2 regions of the Bacillus sp. SCT118 genome follow, and region 1 is predicted to be linked to the other one. Evidence: riboswitches for the same ligand, from Rfam matches in the RefSeq annotation. Region 1 holds a riboswitch; the other holds the start of a gene.
The links. Region 1 has a riboswitch for S-adenosylmethionine ahead of mtnK (S-methyl-5-thioribose kinase). Riboswitches for the same ligand answer to the same signal wherever they lie in the genome.
Positions count from the first base shown of each region.

Region 2: linked by a shared signal. The riboswitch ahead of ACQVGT_RS01135 (5-methyltetrahydropteroyltriglutamate--homocysteine S-methyltransferase) and the one ahead of mtnK (S-methyl-5-thioribose kinase) in region 1 are both predicted to bind S-adenosylmethionine.

Region 1 is NZ_CP191225.1:2,638,629-2,647,200, forward strand. Features, by position in the region: gene mtnE (methionine-glutamine aminotransferase) at 1-921, opposite strand, end outside; gene ACQVGT_RS13385 (carbon-nitrogen family hydrolase) at 1,016-1,795, shown strand; SAM riboswitch class I at 1,879-2,035, shown strand; gene mtnK (S-methyl-5-thioribose kinase) at 2,129-3,322, shown strand; gene mtnA (S-methyl-5-thioribose-1-phosphate isomerase) at 3,330-4,391, shown strand; gene ACQVGT_RS13400 (hypothetical protein) at 4,425-4,550, opposite strand; gene ogt (methylated-DNA--protein-cysteine methyltransferase) at 4,641-5,138, opposite strand; gene kinE (sporulation two-component system sensor histidine kinase KinE) at 5,135-7,351, opposite strand; gene ACQVGT_RS13415 (acyltransferase family protein) at 7,604-8,572, shown strand, end outside.
Region 2 is NZ_CP191225.1:217,930-224,960, forward strand. Features, by position in the region: gene ACQVGT_RS01110 (methyltransferase domain-containing protein) at 1-683, shown strand, start outside; gene ACQVGT_RS01115 (GntP family permease) at 838-2,253, shown strand; gene ACQVGT_RS01120 (CoA transferase subunit A) at 2,277-2,993, shown strand; gene ACQVGT_RS01125 (CoA transferase subunit B) at 2,990-3,640, shown strand; gene ACQVGT_RS01130 (3-hydroxybutyrate dehydrogenase) at 3,657-4,430, shown strand; gene ACQVGT_RS01135 (5-methyltetrahydropteroyltriglutamate--homocysteine S-methyltransferase) at 4,483-5,619, opposite strand; SAM riboswitch class I at 5,697-5,803, opposite strand; gene ACQVGT_RS01140 (5-methyltetrahydropteroyltriglutamate--homocysteine S-methyltransferase) at 5,872-7,005, opposite strand.

The sequences.
Region 1 (8,572 bases):
GATCCAAGCGTTTCTCCTGCTCTCATATCTGGCATTTTGCTCTGCCACACACGTCTGATCGGCTAACAGTGCCTCTGCTGCAGCCTCCTGAGTCGCTCTGAAAAGACTGACAAACATATGGTCTTGATAAAGATTGATCGCTTCAATGACCGAAGCGTTTCCGACGGCAAAGCCAACCCGCCATCCTGCCATGTTATACGTTTTTGACAGCGTGTAAATTTCAATTCCGATATCCTTCGCACCTTCAGTCTGCAAAAAGCTTAAAGGCTTGCAGCCGTCAAATCCTACAGCGCCGTAAGCAAAATCGTGAACGACGCAGATTCCGTTTTCAGTCGCAAAACGCACGGTATCTTCAAAGAACTCGGAAGTAGCAACAGCTCCGGTCGGATTATTCGGATAATTTAAATACATCAATTTCGCCTGTTCCCTTGCTTCAGCGGCTATGCTGCTGTAATCAGGGAGAAACGCCCTGTCCTTTACGAGCGGCATCATTTCCATCTTCGCTTTTGCAAGTGTGACACCCGACCAGTAATCAGGATAACCCGGATCGGGAACCAAAATCGTATCACCGGGATTCAACAAGCATTGCGGGAGCTCGACTAGACCGGCTTTTCCGCCGAATAATACAGCGACTTCGGTTTCCGGATCCAGATCAATGCCGTATTCTCTTTTGTAAAATGCAGCAGCCGCTGACTTCAGACGGTATGAGCCGCGAAAAGACGAATATTTATGATTCTCAGGATCAGCAACAGCTCGTTTCATCTCCTCAACAATATGCTCAGGAGTCGGCTGATCTGGATTTCCCTGTCCTAGATTGATAACGTCATGTCCTTCTGCGAGCTTTCGGTTCACTTTCTGCACCAGAGAAGCGAAGAATTGTTTAGGCAATTCCTTCAATACATGAGACTGTTCAAATTTCATCTATTCTCACCTTCTAAAAAAATCTTGAAATGATAGTCCATCATCATATATGGTTAAATGAAAAAAGTAAAGAAAAATTTGGGGTGTTAAAAAGATGAAATGGACGATATCTTGTCTTCAATTTGATATTTCATACGGAAAACCTTCGGAAAATATAAAAAAAGCTGAATTTTTCATCGAAAAAGAAAGCAAACATGCTGATGTTCTTGTTCTGCCTGAATTATGGACGACCGGATATGATCTGGCCAATCTTGATGAACTCGCTGACGAAGACGGCCGCTCCGCTCAGAGCTGGCTGAAGAAAACGGCAAAAAAACATGGTGTTCATATTGTCGCCGGATCGGTCGCTGTCAGAAAGAATTCTGATGTTTATAATACAATGTACATCGCGGATAAGGAAGGGCAAATCATTAAAGAGTACAGAAAAGCCCATCTTTTTCAGCTGATGGATGAGCATCTGTATTTATCAGCCGGTTCCGAAGACGGATACTTTGAGCTTGACGGTGTCAAAAGCTCAGGATTGATCTGTTACGATATCCGTTTTCCGGAATGGATCAGAAAACATACGACAAAAGGCGCCAACGTGCTGTTTATTTCTGCGGAATGGCCTCTTCCCCGCCTTGATCATTGGAAAAGCCTGCTTATTGCGCGGGCCATTGAAAACCAATGCTTTGTCGCAGCCTGCAATTGTACCGGTTCAAATCCGGATAATGAATTTGCAGGACATAGCCTGATTATTGATCCATGGGGGCGTGTACTTGCTGAAGGCGGCCGGGAAGAAGGCATAGTCCGAGCGGAAATCGACCTTCAAGAAAGCGCAGAAGTTCGGGAGAGCATTCCTGTTTTCGATGATATCAGAAAAGATTTATATTAAAAAATATATTGACAACTAACTATATTACCTGTTACCATGTTCATCAACTGATAAATTAGAATTGTCAAACAAGTGAATATATTCTCTTATCGAGAGTTGGGCGAGGGATTTGGCCTTTTGACCCCAACAGCAACCGACCGTAATTCCATTGTGAAATGGGGCGCAGCTTTTTCGCGCCGAGACGCTGGTCTCTTAAGGCACGGTGCTAATTCCATTCAGATCTGATCTGAGAGATAAGAGAGGCGGACATAAAAATGTTAAGCCTCCTTCTCTCTGAGAAGGAGGCTTTTTTACGGCCACATATTAAGGATTACATATTTGGAGGTTATGATGATGGGAGTCACAAAAACACCTTTATACGAAACGTTAAATGAAAGCTCCGCTGTGGCGTTGGCGGTGAAGCTTGGCCTATTTCCAAGCAAAAGTACGCTGACATGCCAGGAGATCGGAGACGGCAACTTAAATTACGTTTTTCATATTTATGATCAAGAACATGACAGAGCATTGATCATTAAACAGGCGGTTCCGTATGCAAAAGTGGTGGGAGAAAGCTGGCCGCTGACAATCGACCGTGCAAGAATCGAAAGCAGCGCTCTCATCCGTCAGGGCGAGCATGTGCCTCACCTGGTTCCAAGAGTGTTTTATTCTGATACGGAAATGGCGGTTACCGTCATGGAAGATCTCTCTCACCTCAAGATCGCAAGAAAAGGGCTGATTGAGGGTGAAAACTATCCTCATCTGTCGCAGCACATCGGTGAATTTTTAGGAAAAACACTTTTCTACTCATCAGATTACGCGCTTGAACCTAAGGTGAAAAAACAGCTTGTTAAACAGTTTACAAATCCAGAGCTATGCGACATTACGGAAAGACTTGTTTTTACAGATCCTTTCTTCGACCATGACACAAATGATTTTGAAGAAGAGCTTCGTCCTTTTGTCGAAAAGCTCTGGAATAATGACAGCGTTAAAATCGAAGCCGCTAAGCTGAAAAAGTCATTTTTAACGTCTGCGGAAACGTTGATTCATGGTGATTTGCATACAGGAAGCATTTTCGCAAGTGAGCACGAAACAAAGGTGATTGATCCTGAGTTTGCTTTTTACGGACCGATCGGCTTTGATGTAGGGCAATTTATCGCCAACTTATTTTTGAACGCACTCAGCCGTGACGGGGCTGACAGAGAGCCGTTATATGAACATGTCAACCAGGTCTGGGAAACGTTTGAAGAGACGTTTAGTGAATCTTGGCAGAAGGACAGTCTGGATGTTTACGCCAACATCGACGGTTACCTCACTGATACGCTCAGCCATATTTTTGAAGAAGCAATCGGATTTGCGGGCTGTGAGCTGATACGACGCACGATCGGCCTTGCCCATGTAGCTGACCTGGATACGATCGTGCCGTTTGATAAACGAATCGGCAGAAAACGCTTGGCGCTCGAAACCGGCACAGCCTTTATCGAAAAACGTTCGGAATTCAAAACGATAACAGATGTTATTGAATTATTTAAGTTACTTGTAAAGGAATGATCTATTCATGACCCATTCATTTGCTGTTCCACGTTCTGTTGAATGGAAAGAAACAGCTATTACCATTTTAAATCAGCAAAAGCTTCCTGATGAGACGGAATATTTGGAGCTGACGACGAAAGAGGATGTATTTGATGCGATTGTCACGCTCAAAGTAAGGGGCGCTCCGGCGATCGGCATTACGGCTGCCTTCGGACTGGCGCTTGCTGCCAAAAACATTGAAACAGATAATGTCACGGAATTCCGCCGCAGACTGGAAGACATCAAACAATATTTAAACAGCTCACGGCCTACCGCCATTAATTTGTCATGGGCGCTTGAGAGACTGAGTCATTCGGTCGAAAACGCGATTTCCGTAAATGAAGCAAAAACAAACCTTGTCCATGAATCCATTCAGATTCAGGTCGAGGATGAGGAAACGTGCCGGTTGATCGGCCAAAACGCCCTGCAGCTTTTCAAGAAAGGCGACAGGATCATGACAATCTGCAATGCCGGCTCAATCGCGACAAGCCGCTATGGAACGGCGCTAGCTCCGTTTTACTTGGCCAAACAAAAAGATTTGGGATTGCACATTTATGCCTGTGAAACAAGGCCTGTCCTGCAAGGTTCACGCCTTACTGCTTGGGAGCTGATGCAGGGGGGCATTGATGTCACTCTGATCACAGACAGCATGGCCGCCCATACGATGAAGGAAAAACAAATTTCCGCTGTTATCGTCGGAGCCGACCGAATTGCAAAGAACGGTGATACGGCAAATAAAATCGGCACATACGGTCTTGCTATTTTAGCAAACGCCTTTGATATTCCGTTTTTTGTCGCCGCACCTTTATCTACATTTGATACAAAGGTCAAATGCGGCGCTGATATCCCGATAGAGGAACGGGATCCCGAGGAAGTCAGGCAGATTTCCGGAGTTCGGACCGCTCCATCCAATGTGCCTGTCTTTAATCCCGCTTTCGACATTACACCTCATGATCTCATCTCAGGAATCATCACAGAAAAAGGGATTATGACCGGAAACTATGAAGAAGAGATTGAACAGCTGTTTAGAGGAGAAAAGGTGCATTAAAAAACCGCTGGACTTTGCTCATTTGGAGCCGAGTCAGCGGTTTTTTTGTTTCTTTTTGTTAACATTGATGATTTCATCTTTTTGAGCGCTTGATAAGATATGCAGTTTCACAAACAGTTCGGCAAAAACGGCAAGTTTCTCAGAGCGGCTCGGCTTCAATTGCTTTGTCCTCCTTTTTCATCAGACCAACTTTTTTAACTTAATAAAATGATATGTCGGCCGTGAAAAAAAGGGAACGTGCCATATGTTTTATTTTTCTTTATAGGAGATTCGCTCGATGTTTAGCAAAAATGCTTTGATCTCGGTTTTGCTTCCGGCGTATCCTGTTAACGCACTGTTTTTGCCGATCACTCTGTGGCACGGGATAAAAATCGGCAGGTCGTTACGTTTATTAGCCTGTCCGACAGCCCGCACCGCTTTCGGACTGCCGACCGCAGCGGCAATATCCGCATAGCTTCGGGATTCACCATATGGAATCCTCTCCAGCGCCTGCCACACTTTTTGCTGAAAAGGAGTGCCCTTTTGGCTGAGCGGCAGGGAGAATGTCTTTCTTTCGCCTGCGAAATATTCTTGAAGCTGTTGTTTCGCTTCTGCAAGATTAGGTGTTTCCTTGTGCTCAGTATTCTGAACCGTTTCTTTCCAATCCACCCAATCTTCCTGACTGAGAAATAGACGAGTGATCAGGCCCTCCTCTTCGGCAATGATAAGTTCACCGAGCGGCGTTTCGGCTGTCGTATAGTAGTTCATTCATCATTCCTTCTTTCTTCAGCATTCTGTCTGACAGGAAGCGTAATATGGAAAACGGTGCCCTTCCCTTCTTCACTTTCCACCATAATCTCGCCTTGATGTTCTTCAATAATTTTATAGCTTACCATAAGCCCAAGTCCAGTTCCCCGTTCCTTTGTCGTATAAAACGGTTCACCAAGTCGCTTTAATTTATCTTCTGTCATTCCGATTCCCTCGTCTTTTAAGGAGATAAGAACATGATCTGGATCCAATGCCTTTATCGTTACAAAAATATTTCCGCCGTCAGGCATCACTTCGATGGCGTTTTTTAATATATTGATAAAAACCTGTTTCAGCTGATTCGGTTCACAGTAAATCGGGGGAATGTCGTCAATTAAATCAAGTTGCATTTGTACATTGCTGAGATTGGCTTGCGCATTTAGAAGGTCTATCGTGTCCCTCATAATTTGGGTAACATGTTTTTCCTCATACATAATGGCCTGGGGCTTGGCTAAAATCAAGAATTCGGTGATGATGGATTCGATGCGCTTTAGTTCTGAGGTGATCACGTTGAAGTAAAGGGCGTAGTCTCCCTCGACACTCCCTTTCAGAAGCTGAATGAAGCCTTTAAGAGCAGTCATCGGATTTCTGATTTCATGAGCAATGCCGGCTGCGAGTTCGCCGACAACATGAAGGGTATCTGATTTGCGCAGGCGTTCCTCCAATTCTTTTCGCTCTGTTACGTCTTTAAAGATAGCCAAGTTCATATTTTGAATAATATTCCGTTTAAAAGAGAATTCGAGTTTTCTGTTATCACCGCTGCTCAGCAAAAATGGAATTTCGTTGTCCATTTCATCAAAATTAATCTGCCTTGCCGGTGATGCCAGATTTTCTATTTCATAAGCAGAAATAATATCTAACAGGCTGTGCTGTTTTATCTCTTCATGTGACAGTCCCAAAATATGGCTTGCTAACGGGTTGGCGTCGATGATCCTGTATTGATTGTCGAACAATACATTGCCGTCCATTGAGCCGTTGAACACTTTTCTGAATTTAAGCTCGCTTTCCCGAAGCTCCTTTTCCATCCGCTTTCTGTCGCTTACATTTCTTAAGATCGTCAAATGCTGATTTTCAAGGATTGTCCGTTTTGAAGTAAATTCAAGCTCTTTGAATTGCCCGTTCCCCATTTGAAACAGCAGCTCTTCTCTGATCTCTCCGTATTTTGCGTATTTCCTTTTCGTTATGCTGTATTTCTGCTGCGAGTCAACGAGAAAATCACACAGCTTTCTTTTCAACAGCAAATTCATCGGCAGCTCAAAAATTTTACAGGCTGATTGATTCGCTTTTACGATTCTTCCGTCATTCGACCAGATGATGATGGCGTCCATTGCATTTTCAAAGATTTCTCTGAAGCGCTCCTCACTTTTAAAGAGCTGCAGCTCCATAGACCGCTTCTCTGTGATATCCCTCATAATGGACATATAAAAACCGCTGATGATGTTTGATGTAATCGTGAATTCAAATAGTTTTTGAACTCCTGAACGAAGCTTGACAGGCAGCTCCCCCTTCGCTTTTCCCTTGCGGTTGAGCGCCTTCCAGATATTGTCGAAATCTTTTCGTGAGCCGCTGTCTATAAACTCATACAAAGATAAATGAGACAGCTCATTATGATTGATTTCAAAGCTTTTACAAAAGGACAAATTGGCATCAATAAAACCGCCATCTTTATCAAACAGGACGATTCCGTCAACTGCTCTGTCAAACAAGTCCTTAAAAAGCTGTTCATTCATAGAGAATTCCCGCTCCAGAATCTTCTTAGAAGATATGTCCCTCATGACAACAAAAAAGAAATCCTCACCAATGCCTCTTTTGGCCAGAAACTCTATGTATTTTGTTGCCCCGCAATCAAGCCTGATCGGAACCTCCTTCCACAGAAAGCCTTTTTTAAAAAACTTCTTTACGGAAAGATTCAGTTCATCCTTTGGGATTGAAAACAAAAAATCCAAAACAGAACGCTTTTTCAAATCTTCCGAGTCAACTTGAAGCATCCTTTCTGTTGCTTCATTTGCCTGAACAATCCGCATTTCGTTATCACAAATAAAAATAGCATCGAGCGTATTGTTGACAATCACTTGATGCTGATTCAATTCCTTTTTCAGTCGCGCGTTTTCTTCTTTGAGGCGATTCAGTTCCTCTCGCAGCTCCGAGTTTGTCTGGACACCAAGAGTTTCCATGCATGTACACTCCTTCTTCAAAACCTATCCCTCAATATTTCTACAAAATGCGGGAACTTCCTTCATTTGCCCTATAAATTTCAGAAAATTTCAGCGCCATTACATTACGAAGACATTTTCTACGATCCTTACCGTCACTTTACATCGACCTAACAATCAGCATTTTTTTAGATTCCTTTTTCATCTTTTATTTTAAAATATGTACCAGCAGGGAATAATCTCTTAGTGACTGATGAAAGAGAAGGTGATGCTATGAGTAAATCGCGGGACAGTTATTTCGATAACGCAAAATTTTTATTGATATTCCTTGTTGTATTCGGTCATATCCTTCGTTCCTTTATTAATGATAATCATTTTATGCTCTACCTCTACAAGTTCATTTACACATTCCATATGCCTGCATTTATTCTTGTATCCGGTTATTTCGCGAAAGGCTTTAAACGGGCGGGATATGTAAAAAAACTGGCGGTCAAGCTGATTATTCCGTATTTGATTTTCCAAATCATTTATTCCGTCTTTTATTACATTATGCAAGATGAAAGCATGGCAAATGTGAACCCGATTGATCCGCAATGGTCGTTATGGTTTCTTGTAAGCTTATTCTTTTGGAACCTGCTCCTATATCCTTTTTCAAAGCTTTCAAAGCAGTGGGCGCTGTTTGTCAGCTGCGGAATCGCCGTGCTGATCGGTTATCTGGACTTTGTCAGCAGCACGCTGAGCTTGTCACGGACATTCGTATTCTTACCGATGTTCCTTGTCGGTTTTTATTTAAATAAACATCATTTTGATTTATTGAGATCAAAACGCGGCAAACAAATTGCGCTCGGAGTGCTTGCCGCAGTATTCATCATCTGCTGGGGCATCGATTTTGACTATTCTTTTCTGTTTGGTTCAAAACCGTATTCTTCATTTGGAGACGTTACCCTGGTAAGCGGATTATCCCGAATCGGCTGGTATGTACTCGCCTTTGGGGCAACCTTCAGCTTTTTAGCGCTTGTTCCGCAAAAACGGTATTTCTTTACCAGATGGGGAACCCGGACATTTTACGTGTATCTGCTTCACGGGTTTATTATTAAAACATTACGGCAGGTCGGGCTTGAGGATTGGCTTACTGACTATCAAAGCTTAGTGATCCTCTTGCTTTTAACAGCAGCCCTGACATCAGTCCTCTCCAGCAACTTTGTTAAGACAGTCGCTCAGCCCTTCATTGAGCTGAGGATG
Region 2 (7,031 bases), 1.6 Mb from region 1:
GTGCTGAGCTTTTTGAAGCGAGGAGCAGGCTGATTGGAGAATGTGGTTTTTTTGACCCGCTCCATGATGCGATTGCAGAACTCATCAGTCATCCCACATCTGGTCATGAGGCATTCACCATCCTGGACAGCGGTTGCGGTGAGGGTTCTCATTTGAATGCGCTTTGCGGGTTTGATTATGCAGGGAAAGCAGCGATAGGAACCGGCATAGATCTTTCGAAAGATGGGATCTTAAAAGCTTCTAAGGCATTCAAAGATCAGATGTGGGCTGTTGCCGATGTGGCGCGTGCTCCTTTTCATGATCGCCAATTTGATATTGTTCTGTCTATTTTTTCGCCGTCCAATTATGCAGAGTTTCATAGACTGCTGAAGAATGATGGCATGCTCGTAAAAGTAGTGCCGCGAAGCGATTATTTAATAGAATTAAGGCAATTTTTATATGCTGATTCACCAAGGCGCACGTATTCCAATGCGGCAGCTGTTGAGCGTTTTACAGCAAATGCTGCACACAGCCGTCCTGTCAGGCTGCGCTATGTTAAAACGCTTGACCAGCAGGCGATCCACTGGCTTCTCAAGATGACGCCGCTTGCCTGGTCGGCGCCGAAAGATCGAATCAGCCTGCTGAAAGAGATGAAATCAGCCGATATTACGGTTGATGTTGATATCCTAATAGGAATGAAATGAATAGCAGAGGAAAGCTCCGAAAAAAGGAGCTTTCCTTTTTTAATCGGAATAGTTGGCCCACGCTTCTCGTACATATGGAAAGGGGACGGAAACAGCCGATGCGGACAGGTTTTTTGTAAACGCTTTCTAGTTCGCGGAAACGGGGGATGTGTGTGTGGAACTGATCATCATTCTATTGGCGTTAGGTTTGCTGATGTTTACGGCGTATCGGGGATTTTCTGTCATATTGTTTGCGCCGATTTGCGCGTTATTCGCGGTGCTGCTGACAGATCCAAGCCATGTGCTTCCTTTTTTTTCATCAATTTTTATGGAGAAGATGGCGGGTTTTATTAAACTGTATTTCCCAGTGTTTTTGCTCGGTGCCATTTTTGGAAAGGTCGTTGAAATGGCAGGGCTTGCGGCATCAATCGCGAAAACAATTGTCCGGCTTGTCGGGGCAAAAAGAGCGATACTTGCCATTGTGTTGATGGGTGCTGTCTTGACGTACAGCGGTGTCAGCCTGTTTGTTGTCGTATTTGCCGTATATCCTTTTGCGAAAAACATGTTCCAAGAAGCAAACATACCCAAACGCCTCATCCCGGGAACGATTGCTTTAGGGGCTTTTACGTTTACGATGGACGCGCTTCCGGGAACGCCGCAAATCCAAAATGTCATCCCGACGTCGTTTTTCAAAACAGACATTTATGCCGCCCCTTGGCTGGGCTTGATGGGCGCAGTGATTGTGCTGGCAGCTGGGATGCTCTATTTGGAATCAAGGCGGAAAAAAGCGCAGGCATCTGGCGAAGGCTATGGCGGTTTTGATACGCAGAATGCTGCTCCTGAATCGATTGAGTCCGCGGCTGAACCGGACAAAAGCCCGATTCGGCACGCGCTTGCCTTTGTCCCGCTTATTCTCGTCGGTGCAGTGAATAAATATTTCACCATTTACCTGCCAAAGTGGTATCCGAATGGATTTGATTTTTCTTCCATAGGATTAAAGGAGTTCGGCAGGCTTGATATTTCTTCAGCGGCTGCTATTTGGTCGGTGGAGATTGCTTTAGTGATTGGCATCATCACAACAATTTTATTTGATTGGAGAAGTGTGTTTGCCCAATTGAAGGAAGGGCTGAATGAAGGGATTGGCGGCGCCTTGCTGGCATCTATGAATACGGGTGCCGAGTACGGGTTCGGCGGCATTATCGCCGCGCTGCCGGGGTTTCATAAGCTGAGCAGCGGAATTTCACATACTTTTACCGATCCGCTTGTAAATGGCGCCGTTACGACAACTGCGCTGGCGGGAATCACCGGCTCGGCTTCAGGAGGAATGGGCATTGCATTAAGCGCGATGTCAGAACAATACTTACAGGCGATTCAGGCTTACAATATTCCGCCAGAGGTGATGCATCGGGTCATTTCAATGGCATCAGGCGGGATGGATACACTGCCGCATAATGGCGCCGTTATCACGCTTCTGGCCGTGACGGGTTTGACCCACCGGCAATCCTATCGCGATATTTTTGCGATCACGCTCATTAAAACGGCTGCCGTATTTGCTGTGATCGCGATTTACAGCCTGACTGGTCTAGTGTAGAAGAAAACGAAAGGGGCATCAATATGGGAAAAGTGCTGTCATCAAGCAAGGAAGCTGCGAAATTGATTCATGATGGGGATACGCTGATCGCGGGAGGGTTTGGGCTGTGCGGCATCCCTGAACAGCTCATTTTGTCTATAAGAGATCAGGGAGTAAAGGATTTAACCGTTGTCAGCAATAACTGCGGAATCGATGACTGGGGGCTGGGTTTGCTTCTGGCTAACAAGCAAATCAAGAAAATGATCGCTTCCTATGTCGGTGAAAATAAAATTTTTGAGCGGCAGTTTTTAAGCGGAGAGCTTGAGGTCGAGCTTGTTCCCCAAGGAACGCTCGCTGAGAGAATTCGTGCAGGCGGTGCAGGCATACCAGGATTTTATACGGCGACAGGCGTCGGCACCTCCATAGCCGAGGGAAAAGAACATAAAACATTCGGCGGCCGGACTTATGTGCTTGAGCGAGGCATTACCGGCGATGTGGCGATCGTCAAAGTGTGGAAAGCGGACACCATGGGCAATTTGGTTTTTAGGAAAACGGCGAGAAATTTCAATCCCATTGCCGCCATGGCAGGCAAGATCACGATTGCCGAGGCGGAAGAAATCGTGGAAGCAGGAGAGCTCGATCCAGATCACATCCATACGCCGGGAATTTACGTACAGCATGTTGTGCTTGGCGCGAGCCAAGAAAAACGGATTGAAAAACGAACAGTTCAGCAAGCATCGGGAAAGGGTGAGGCCAAGTGAAGGAAGCGAGAAAACGAATGGTCAAACGGGCTGTACAAGAAATCAGGGACGGCATGAATGTGAATCTCGGGATTGGAATGCCGACGCTTGTCGCAAATGAGATACCTGATGGCGTTCACGTCATGCTTCAGTCGGAAAACGGCTTGCTCGGAATCGGCCCCTATCCTCTGGAAGGAACGGAAGACGCGGATTTGATCAATGCGGGAAAGGAAACGATCACTGAAGTGACGGGCGCCTCTTATTTTGACAGCGCTGAGTCATTCGCGATGATAAGAGGCGGGCATATCGATTTGGCTATTCTTGGCGGAATGGAGGTTTCGGAGCAGGGGGATTTGGCCAATTGGATGATCCCGGGCAAAATGGTAAAAGGGATGGGCGGCGCTATGGATCTCGTCAACGGGGCGAAACGAATCGTTGTCATCATGGAGCACGTCAATAAGCATGGTGAATCAAAGGTGAAAAAAACATGCTCCCTTCCGTTGACAGGCCAGAAAGTCGTGCACAGGCTGATTACGGATTTGGCTGTATTTGATTTTGTGAACGGCCGCATGACACTGACGGAGCTTCAGGATGGTGTCACAATTGAAGAGGTTTATGAAAAAACAGAAGCTGATTTCGCTGTAAGCCAGTCTGTACTCAATTCTTAATGGGAAGGTGTTTGACATGAGAAAACAAGTCGCCTTGGTGACAGGGGCTGCCGGCGGAATCGGATTCGAAATGGCAAGAGAATTCGCCCGTGAAGGCGCTAGCGTCATCGTTTCAGACCTCCGTCCGGAAGCATGTGAACAAGCAGCCTCCAAGCTTGCAGAAGAAGGCTTGGACGCGGCGGCCATTCCGTATGATGTGACAAAGGAAGCGCAAGTTGCTGATACGGTGAACGTCATCCAAAAACGATACGGCCGCTTGGATATTTTGGTGAACAATGCCGGTATTCAGCACGTCGCTCCGATTGAAGAGTTTCCGACAGAAACCTTTGAACAGCTGATCAAGGTCATGCTGACGGCGCCCTTTATTGCAATGAAGCATGTTTTTCCGATCATGAAAAAACAGCAGTTTGGCAGAATCATTAATATCGCGTCTGTTAATGGATTAGTCGGCTTTGCAGGGAAATCCGCTTATAATAGCGCCAAGCACGGCGTCATTGGACTCACAAAAGTCGGGGCGCTGGAAGGCGCGCCCCACGGCATAACAGTCAATGCGCTCTGCCCGGGTTATGTCGATACCCAGCTTGTACGCAATCAGCTTAGCGATCTGTCGAAAACGAGAAATGTCCCTTACGACTCTGTACTTGAACAAGTCATTTTTCCGCTTGTGCCGCAAAAGCGACTGCTTTCCGTCAAGGAAATTGCGGATTATGCCGTGTTTTTGGCAAGCGAGAAGGCGAAGGGCGTCACTGGGCAGGCTGTCGTCCTTGATGGGGGCTACACCGCACAGTGACATAAAAAAACACACTTGCTCCGCTAGGGAATCAAGTGTGTTTTTTCTTTGCTTATTTCCAAACATCATTAGCGATCTCAACCACATGGCGGAGCTTCGCCCATTGCTGTTCTTCAGTCAGCTTGTTGCCTTCCTCAGTTGAAGCAAATCCGCATTGAGGGCTGAGGCAAAGCTGGTCTAAGCTTACATAACGGGACGCTTCTTCGATTCGGCGTTTCACGTCATCCGGATTTTCAAGCTCACCGAATTTAGATGTCACTAAGCCAAGAACAAGCTGAAGATCAGATCGTTTTACATAACGGAGCGGCTCAAAACCGCCTGAGCGTGAATCATCATACTCTAAGAAAAGTCCGTCAAGATTCAAACCGTCAAAAATGGTTTCGGCGGCTGCGTCATAGCCGCCTTCCGCTGTCCAAGTGGACTGGAAGTTGCCGCGGCAAATATGCATGGTTACCGTCAAGTCATCCGGGCGGTCTGCAATCGCGTCGTTAATCGATTTCGCAAACAGCTGGCGAAGCTCATCAGGCGTTGTTCCGAACGCTTCGATTTGTTTTAAGCCTTTTTCTGATAAGAAAACGGCCCACGCTGTATCATCAAGCTGGAGGTAGCGGCAGCCTCTGTCATAAAACGCTTGAATCGCTTTTTTATATGCTTTGGATACATCATGCTGGAAAAGGTGATAATCTTTTTTATACGCATCCTTTTCCAGTTTTCCGCGGAAAAACAGCATATTCGGGCTTGGAATCGTCATCTTTGGCGTCGCGTCACCGGCAATGCTATGGAGAAACGAATAATCTTCAAGCATTGGGTGAGTTGAAAAGTCGATATCGCCTGTGACTTTAATGCCGCGTGCTTTTGTCTGTACGTTATGGAATTGAATGCCTTGCTCAGGAGTAAACGGCTCAACGCCATCTAAGTTTTCCAGGAAATCAAAGTGCCACCATGCTCTGCGGAATTCACCGTCTGTCACGACGTTCAGGCCGGTTTCCTTCTGTTTTTCCACAATGCGGATGATTTCATCGTTTTCAATTTGGCGAAGCTGCTCAGCGGTCATTTCGCCGGCCGCTTTTTGCAGCCGCGCTTTTTTAACGGGCTCAGATCTCAACAGGCTTCCGACTTGATCCGCGCGAAACGGCGGTTTTTTTCTTTGAAGTGATTTTTGTTCTGCGGGTGTTGTTTGGTGTGACATGTTGTCCATTCCTTCTTTCCATTCAAATATAAAAAAGCTCTTCCTTTGGATAAGGAAGAGCTTGCGTGACAATCTCAACCTTATCTTCAAGAGCAATCATTGCTCTAAAGGATTTAGCACCATTCTGTTAAACAGCGGTTGCCGGGTATCGCAGGGCCAGTCCCTCCACCTCTCTTGATAAGGAAAACCTTTTTATGAAATTTTCTGATAGTATCTATTATTCACACATTTTCTATTTCTGTCAATGATAGATTATCTCCACACATCGTTGGCAATGTCGATGACATGGCGAAGCTTTGCCCATTGCTGCTCCTCTGTCAGAAGGTTGCCTTCTTCTGTAGAGGCGAAACCGCACTGCGGGCTCAGGCATAGCTGGTCCAAGCTGACAAAACGCGCGGCTTCATTGATGCGGCGTTTCACATCCTCAGGATTTTCAAGCTCGCCGTATTTCGATGTGATCAAGCCGAGCACAATTTGCAGATCCTTGCGTTTCACAAAACGGAGCGGATCAAAATTTCCTGAGCGGTCATCATCGTATTCCAAGAAAAGGCCGTCAAGGTTTAAGCCGTCCAAAATCGTTTCCGCTACAGCGTCGTACCCTCCTGATGCCGCCCAGGTTGAGCGGAAGTTGCCGCGGCAAATGTGCATTGTGATCGTTAAATCGTCAGGCCGGTCTGCGACGGCATCGTTAATTGTTTTGGCAAATATGGCTGGCAATGTTTCTGGATCACCGCCGAGCGCCCGGACAACCTCTCTGCCTTTTTCCTCAAAGAAGAGAGACCATGACGTATCATCAAGCTGGAGATAACGACAGCCAGCATCATAGAAGGCTTTGATTGCTTTTTTGTACGCTTGGGCCAGATCATGAAAGTATTCCTCTTGATCGTCATAAATCCCTTTATCCGCCTTTTCGCCAAAAAACAGCATATTTGGGCTGGGAATGGTCAATTTTGGCGTCGCGTTACCGGCAATCTCATGTAAAAATTGATAATCAGCAAGCGCTGGGTGGCTCGTAAAATCGAGTTTTCCCGTCACTTTGATGCTGCGCGCTTTCGTTTTTGTGTTATGGAACTGAATCCCCTCAGCCGGGATGAACGGTTCCACACCGTCAAGCCCTTCCAGGAAGTCATAATGCCACCAGGAACGCCGGAATTCCCCGTCTGTTACCACGTTGAGACCGATTTCTTTTTGTTTTTCCACGATGCGGGTGATCTCTTGATTTTCGATATCACGAAGCTGTTCCGCTGTCATCTCACCAGTCGCTTTTTTTTGCCGGGCTTCCTTCACCGGAACGGAACGAAGCAAACTGCCGACATGATCGGCGCGGAAAGGTGCTTTGCGTTGTTTTTCTGTTTTTTGTCCTGCAACATTCGTTTGTTGAGCCATGTTATTCGCCTCTTTTCTGAAATATT